Linked DNA regions of Phreatobacter stygius. The protein of the gene in region 2 interacts with the protein of the main gene of each other region in a pairwise test. Links are inferred from orthologs where the notes say so. Each region holds a gene or a part of one and is shown on either strand. Other genes may lie near its edges.

Evidence for each region.
Region 1: the proteins of uvrB (region 2) and uvrA interact in binary tests that used the Escherichia coli proteins (3 or more experiments, as listed by UniProt). The link is inferred for Phreatobacter stygius from one-to-one orthologs.

Annotation. Positions count from the first base shown.
Region 1 is NZ_CP039690.1:7,097,050-7,100,796, forward strand. Bases 136-3,570 are described here. They hold uvrA (excinuclease ABC subunit UvrA), read left to right. Parts: upstream 136-448; coding sequence 449-3,370; downstream 3,371-3,570. Other genes in these bases: E8M01_RS33585 (MgtC/SapB family protein), read left to right, coding at 3,444-3,570. Outside these bases: ssb (single-stranded DNA-binding protein), read right to left, coding at 1-1; more of E8M01_RS33585, read left to right, coding at 3,571-3,747. UniProt on the Escherichia coli protein: The UvrABC repair system catalyzes the recognition and processing of DNA lesions. UvrA is an ATPase and a DNA-binding protein. A damage recognition complex composed of 2 UvrA and 2 UvrB subunits scans DNA for abnormalities.
Region 2 is NZ_CP039690.1:2,062,835-2,066,368, forward strand. What follows is about bases 54-3,275. They hold uvrB (excinuclease ABC subunit UvrB), read left to right. Parts: upstream 54-390; coding sequence 391-3,075; downstream 3,076-3,275. Other genes in these bases: E8M01_RS09395 (hypothetical protein), read right to left, coding at 54-181; E8M01_RS09405 (ComEA family DNA-binding protein), read right to left, coding at 3,187-3,275. In the rest of the region: more of E8M01_RS09395, read right to left, coding at 1-53; more of E8M01_RS09405, read right to left, coding at 3,276-3,534. UniProt on the Escherichia coli protein: The UvrABC repair system catalyzes the recognition and processing of DNA lesions. A damage recognition complex composed of 2 UvrA and 2 UvrB subunits scans DNA for abnormalities.

The DNA.
Region 1 (3,747 bases), 5.0 Mb from region 2 along the record:
TGTCGCTCTCCCTCTCCCCGCAGCCGCTGCCCGGGGCGCTTTCAGCCTGAACCGATCGGAGCCATCCCATGTTCGGCCGGCTCCGTCACCGCGCGATCGACGGGAATTCGAGATCTATCCCCAGTTTCCCGACCTCTGCTCTCGGGAATTCCGATCCGCAGCAATGTTCATTATTTGTTCTTGTCGGTTCTGGCAAGCCCCGATAAGCTCCGCCGGCGTGATCGTCTCGAATCGGCCAGCGCATCCTGTGCAAATCAGCCATCCGGTGGCCTTCAGCCCCTGGCGGTGAGGCGCTGCCGTTTCTACTTTGGGGGCTTGCTTCTTGACACGTCGACCCTTGCGCAGGTTTGGCGATCCCGCATGCCCCATGCCTGTTCTTCAGAATGCCCGCCTGCCGACAGCCTGCTTGCGCCGCTTCCCGCGTGATCGTGTTCAACGGACCTGATAGATGACCGATCTTTTCGACAAGTACCGCGACGACGTGCGGCGCCCCGACCAGCGGGTGATCTCCGTGCGCGGCGCGCGCGAGCACAATCTGAAGGGCGTCGACCTGACCATCCCGCGCGATGCGCTGGTGGTGTTCACCGGCCTGTCCGGCTCGGGCAAGTCGTCGCTCGCCTTCGACACGATCTATGCCGAGGGCCAGCGGCGTTATGTCGAGAGCCTGTCGGCCTATGCCCGCCAGTTCCTCGAAATGATGCAGAAGCCGGATGTCGACCAGATCGACGGCCTGTCGCCGGCGATCTCGATCGAACAGAAGACGACGTCGAAGAACCCGCGCTCGACGGTCGGCACGGTCACCGAGATCTACGACTACATGCGCCTGCTGTGGGCGCGGGTCGGCGTGCCCTATTCGCCGGCCACCGGCCTGCCGATCGAGAGCCAGACGGTCAGCCAGATGGTCGACAAGACCCTGGCGCTGCCCGAGGGCTCCAGGCTCTATCTGCTGGCGCCGGCGGTGCGCGGCCGCAAGGGCGAATATCGCAAGGAACTGGCCGAATATCAGAAGAAGGGCTTTCAGCGGGTCAAGGTCGACGGCACCTTTTACGAGATCGCCGACGTGCCGCCGCTCGACAAGAAGCTGAAGCACGACATCGACGTGGTGGTCGACCGGGTGGTGGTGCGCGCCGACATGGCCGCGCGGCTCGCCGACAGCTTCGAAATGGCGCTGAAGCTCGCCGACGGCATCGCCATTGTCGAATTCGCCGAAGGCAAGGACGCCAAGGGCGAGCCGCTGCGCGTCATCTTCTCGGAAAAGTTCGCCTGCCCGGTCTCCGGCTTCACCATTTCCGAGATCGAGCCGCGGCTGTTCTCGTTCAACAACCCGTTCGGCGCCTGCCCGGCCTGCGACGGCCTGGGTGTCGAACAGACGATCGACGCCGACCTGGTGATCCCGGACAAGGACCTGAGCCTGCGCAAGGGCGCGATCGGGCCCTGGGCCAAGTCGACCTCGCCATTCTACACCCAGACGCTCGATGCCCTGGCGAAACATTACGGCTTCTCGCTGACCGCGCCCTGGCGGTCGCTGCCCGAGAAGGCGCAGACCGTGATCCTGTTCGGCACCGGCGAAGAGACCGTCACGTTCAAATATGACGACGGGCTGCGCTCCTACGAGACCACCAAGACCTTCGAGGGCGTGGTCCGCAATCTCGAGCGGCGGCTGAAGGAAACCGAGAGCGAATGGGCGCGCGAGGAGATCTCGCGTTACGTTTCGGCGGTGCCGTGCAAGACCTGCGGCGGTTTCCGGCTGAAGCCCGAGGCGCTGGCGGTGAAGATCGCGGCGACCCATGTCGGCGAGATCTCGCAATTGTCGGTCCGCGCCGCCAATGAATGGTTCGCCACCCTGCCGCCGAAACTGACCGCGCAGCAGAACGAGATCGCCGTCCGCATCCTGAAGGAGATCCGCGACCGCCTGCGCTTCCTGGTCGATGTCGGCCTCGAATACCTGACCCTCGGGCGCAATTCCGGCACGCTGTCGGGTGGCGAGAGCCAGCGCATCCGGCTCGCCTCGCAGATCGGCTCGGGCCTGACCGGCGTGCTCTATGTGCTGGACGAGCCGTCGATCGGCCTGCACCAGCGCGACAACGAGCGGCTGCTCGGCACGCTGAAGCGGCTGCGCGACCTCGGCAACACCGTCATCGTCGTCGAACATGACGAGGATGCCATCCTGCAGGCCGATTATGTCGTCGATGTCGGGCCGGGCGCCGGCATCCATGGTGGCCGCATCGTCGCCCAGGGCACGCCGTCGGACGTGATGAACGATCCGAAATCGCTGACCGGCAAATATCTGACCGGCGAGATGTTCGTGCCGACGCCGAAGCGGCGCAAGCCCCAGAAGGGCCGCGCGCTGAAGATCGTCAATGCCCGCGGCAACAACCTGAAGGACGTCACGGTCGAAATCCCGCTCGGCACCTTCACCTGCATTGCCGGCGTCTCCGGCGGCGGCAAGTCGACCTTGCTGATCGACACGCTCTACAAGGCGGTGGCGCGCAAACTGAACGGCGCCAGCGAAGCCCCTGCCCCGCATGACCGGATCGAGGGCATCGAGCATCTCGACAAGGTCATCGACATCGACCAGTCGCCGATCGGGCGCACGCCGCGATCCAACCCGGCAACCTATACCGGCGCCTTCACGCCGATCCGCGAATGGTTCGCCGGCCTGCCCGAGGCCAAGGCGCGCGGTTACGAGCCGGGCCGCTTCTCGTTCAACGTCAAGGGCGGCCGCTGCGAAGCCTGCCAGGGCGACGGCGTCATCAAGATCGAGATGCACTTCCTGCCCGACGTCTACGTCACCTGCGACGTCTGCAAGGGCAAGCGCTACAACCGCGAGACGCTGGAGGTGGTGTTCAAGGGCAAGTCGATCGCCGACGTGCTCGACATGACCGTCGACGAGGGCGTGGAATTCTTCAAGGCGGTGCCCAGGGTGCGCGACATCCTGAAGACGCTGTCGGAGGTCGGGCTCGGCTACATCCATGTCGGCCAGCAGGCGACGACGCTCTCGGGCGGCGAGGCCCAGCGCGTCAAGCTGTCGAAGGAACTGGCGCGCAAGGCCACCGGCCGCACCCTCTACATCCTGGACGAGCCGACCACCGGCCTGCATTTCCACGATGTCGCCAAGCTCCTGGAGGTGCTCCACGAACTGGTCGCCCAGGGCAATTCGGTTATTGTCATCGAGCACAATCTGGAGGTCATCAAGACCGCCGACTGGGTCATCGACATGGGGCCGGAGGGTGGCGACGGCGGCGGCGAGGTGGTGGCGATGGGGCCGCCGGAAGAGATCGCCAAGGAACCGCGCAGCCATACCGGGCGCTTCCTGCGCGAGGTCCTGGCCCGCCGTCCGATAAAGGCCAAGATCGAGGCGGCCGAATAGCCGCCACGGCCGCCATTGGCAGAGCGCGCCGCACCGGGCATATCTGGCGGGTCGGTTGCGGTGCGGGCCTGCCATGAATGACATCGAGCTGTTTCAGCGCTTCGGGCTGGCGATTGCGATCGGCGCGCTGGTCGGTGTCGAACGGCACTGGCGCGAGCGCGACGAGCCGCAGGGCCAGCGCACCGCCGGCGTCAGGACCTTCGCGCTGATCGGCATGCTCGGCGGCGGCGCCGGCCTGCTCGAGCTGGCGCTGAAGTCCGCCGGCCAGGTCGCCGGCCAAATTGCCGGCCAGTTCTCCGGTATCGTGCTGGTTGGCCTGTTCCTCGGTTTCGCCGCGACCTTCACCCGCTTCAAGCTGCGCGAGGCGGCGGCCGAAA
Region 2 (3,534 bases):
TGGCCACCGCCAGCCAGCGCGCCTCGCCGCCCGTCCTGGTGATGGTGTAGCTGCCTTGGGAATTCGGTGACAGGAACAGGCCGAGCACCCGGAACGACACCAGCTCGGCGAGCGCAAGCGAAGCCAGGATCCCGAGCACGGCAATGGTGACGCGCGCGGCCGCGCTGGTCGGTCCGGGCATGCTAGCCTCCGCATCAGGTGCGACGTCAGGCAAGATCGGCGCTCGCCCGTCCGGATCCAGCATGCCGGGATCGGAAGGCTGCGCCGTGCGCGCCGACACAGTCCGCCTCCCAGGACCCCATGCTGCTGCTGCCACCCTGTGTCAGCAGCACAGCTGCAAGACCGCCCGTACCTCTTCCGTTCCGGCGGGTCCCGGCCCATATTGCCGGCATGTCGAAAGCTCCGAAGCAGCCTGTCGCCGAAGTTCCGCGATCGCCAGCGGCATCGCCCTCGCCTGCCAAGGGCGCTGGACCCGCCAAGGCGAGGGATTCCAAGGCCAAGACGCCGCGATCGAAGGCCTCCAAGCCTGAGTTGCAGCCGCTCGGCCCGGCGCTGGCGGCGCTCCTGAACCCGGCGATCAATCGCGGCACGGCGGGTGTCGGCTCGCAGACCGGCCAGCCCCAGCACGGCTTTGCCGAAGCACCGCAGGCCGGTTTCCAGGCCGAGGCGAGCCTTGCCGACAAGGCGCTGGCGCATCGGCTCGGCATCAATGTCGAACAGGCCCAGGCCCTCGATATCGAGAGCGAGATCGGCACCTCCGGCGTCACCGCCACGGTCAAGGCGCTGGAGCGGCTGATCCAGGAAGGCCGGCCTGAGGTCAACGGCCAGGTCTGGCTGCCGCACAAGCCGGCACGTCCGGAAAAATGGGAGGGCGGCAAGGCGTTCGAACTGGTCTCGGAATTCGAGCCGGCCGGCGACCAGCCGACCGCCATCGCCGAGCTGGTCGACGGCCTCAGCCGCCAGGAGCGCGACCAGGTGCTGCTCGGCGTCACCGGCTCGGGCAAGACCTTCACCGCCGCCCAGATCATTGCCGCGACCCAGCGCCCGGCCATCGTGCTGGCGCCCAACAAGACGCTGGCCGCCCAGCTCTATGGCGAGTTCAAATCGTTCTTCCCGAACAATGCGGTGGAGTATTTCGTCTCCTATTACGACTACTACCAGCCGGAAGCCTATGTGCCGCGCTCGGACACCTATATCGAGAAGGAATCTTCGATCAACGAGCAGATCGACCGGATGCGCCACTCGGCCACCCGCGCCCTGCTCGAGCGCGACGACGTGATCATCGTCGCCTCGGTCTCCTGCATCTACGGCATCGGTTCGGTCGAGACCTATACCGCCATGACCTTCGGCGTGAAGGTCGGCGAGAAGCTCGACCAGCGGCAGCTGATCGCCGACCTGATCGCGCTGCAATACAAGCGCACCCAGATGGACTTTTCACGCGGCACCTTCCGGGTGCGCGGCGACACCATCGAACTGTTCCCGGCCCACCTGGAAGACCGCGCCTGGCGCATTGGCCTGTTCGGCGACGAGGTCGAGTCGATCCACGAATTCGACCCGCTGACCGGCCAGAAGAATGCCGACCTGTCCTTCGTCAAGGTCTATGCCAATTCGCACTATGTGACGCCGCGCCCGACCCTGGTCCAGGCCATCACGGGCATCAAGGAAGAGCTGCGCTGGCGGCTGGAGGAATTGAACAAGGCCGGCCGGCTCCTGGAAGCGCAAAGGCTCGAGCAGCGCACCTTGTTCGACCTGGAAATGATGGAGGCCACCGGCTCCTGCGCCGGCATCGAGAACTATTCGCGCTGGCTGACCGGCCGCCGGCCCGGCGAGCCGCCGCCGACCTTGTTCGAATATGTGCCCGACAACGCCCTGGTCTTCGTCGACGAGAGCCATGTCACCGTGCCGCAGATCGGCGGCATGTATCGTGGCGACTTCCGGCGCAAGGCGACGCTGGCCGAATATGGCTTCCGCCTGCCCTCCTGCATGGACAACCGGCCGCTGCGCTTCGAGGAGTGGGAGGCGATGCGGCCGCAGACCATCCACGTCTCGGCGACCCCCGGCGGCTGGGAGCTGGAACAGACCGGCGGCGTCTTCGCCGAACAGGTGATCCGGCCGACCGGCCTGATCGACCCGCCCTGCATCATCCGGCCGGCGCGCACCCAGGTCGACGACCTCATCGGCGAGGTCAAGGCGACGGCGGCCGCCGGCTATCGCTCGCTGGTCACCGTGCTGACCAAGCGCATGGCCGAGGACCTGACCGAATATCTGCATGAGCAGGGCGTGCGGGTCCGCTACATGCATTCCGACATCGACACGATCGAGCGGATCGAGATCCTGCGCGACCTCCGGCTCGGCGCCTTCGACGTGCTTGTCGGCATCAACCTGCTGCGCGAGGGCCTCGATATTCCCGAATGCGCGCTGGTCGCCATTCTCGATGCCGACAAGGAGGGCTTCCTGCGCTCCGAGACCTCGCTGATCCAGACCATTGGCCGCGCCGCCCGCAATGTCGACGGCCGGGTGCTGCTTTATGCCGACCAAATGACCGGCTCGCTGGAACGCGCCATTGCCGAGACCAACCGGCGGCGCGAGAAGCAGGAAGCTTATAACGCCGCCCATGGCATCACGCCGCAGACCATCAAGCGGGCGATCTCGCAGATCCTCGATTCGGTCTACGAGAAAGACCATGTCACCGTCGATGCCGGCCTGACCAAGAGCGGCGCTTCGGTCGGCCACAATCTCGCGGCGGTCACCGCCGATCTGGAAAAGCGCATGCGCGAGGCGGCCGCCGACCTGCGCTTCGAGGAGGCCGCGCGCCTGCGCGACGAGCTGAAGCGGCTGCGCGAGACCGAACTCGCTGTCATGGACGACCCGCTGGCGCGCCAGCAGGCGGTCGACGACAGGACCGGCGGCTATCGTGGCGAGCGCAAATACGGCAAGGCGGCCAATCTGCCGCCGTCCCGCGCGGCGAGGCCCGATCTCGACAGCATGGGCCCGGGCACCGATCGCGAAGTGCCTGTTGGGGCCGAGGCCCGGCACAAAGGCGGCGGCAAGCCACGGCGGGGCTGGAAGCGCTGACACGCTTCGCCGGCCGTTGTGCTGGCGCGAGACACCCGGTCACCGGCCACGGGTCGGCGCGACAGGCCGGCCCGGGCCGGCCTGTCCGTTCAAGGCAATGCGGCGATGCGATCAGCGCTGGCGGGCGATGATCTTGTCCTTGATGCCGTCATAGACGCCCTGCGGGATGATGTTGCGGTTGGGCAGGTCGTCCTTGCCGCGATAGGGGCGGCCGCGAATGATCGCGTCGGCGCGCGCCTCGCCAATGCCGGTCAGCGTCATCAGCTCGGCGCGGGTGGCCGAATTGATGTCGATCAGCGCCGATTGCGGCGTGGTCGCGGGCGTGGTGGCGGCCGGGCGCGCGGGCGCGGGCGCCGCGGGGCTGGTGGCGGCCGGCGGCGCGGCGGGCCGGGCCGGCGTTGCCGGCTGGGTCGCCTGGGCGAAGGCGCCGCCCGCGGCGGAGGCCGCCAGGGCGCCGGC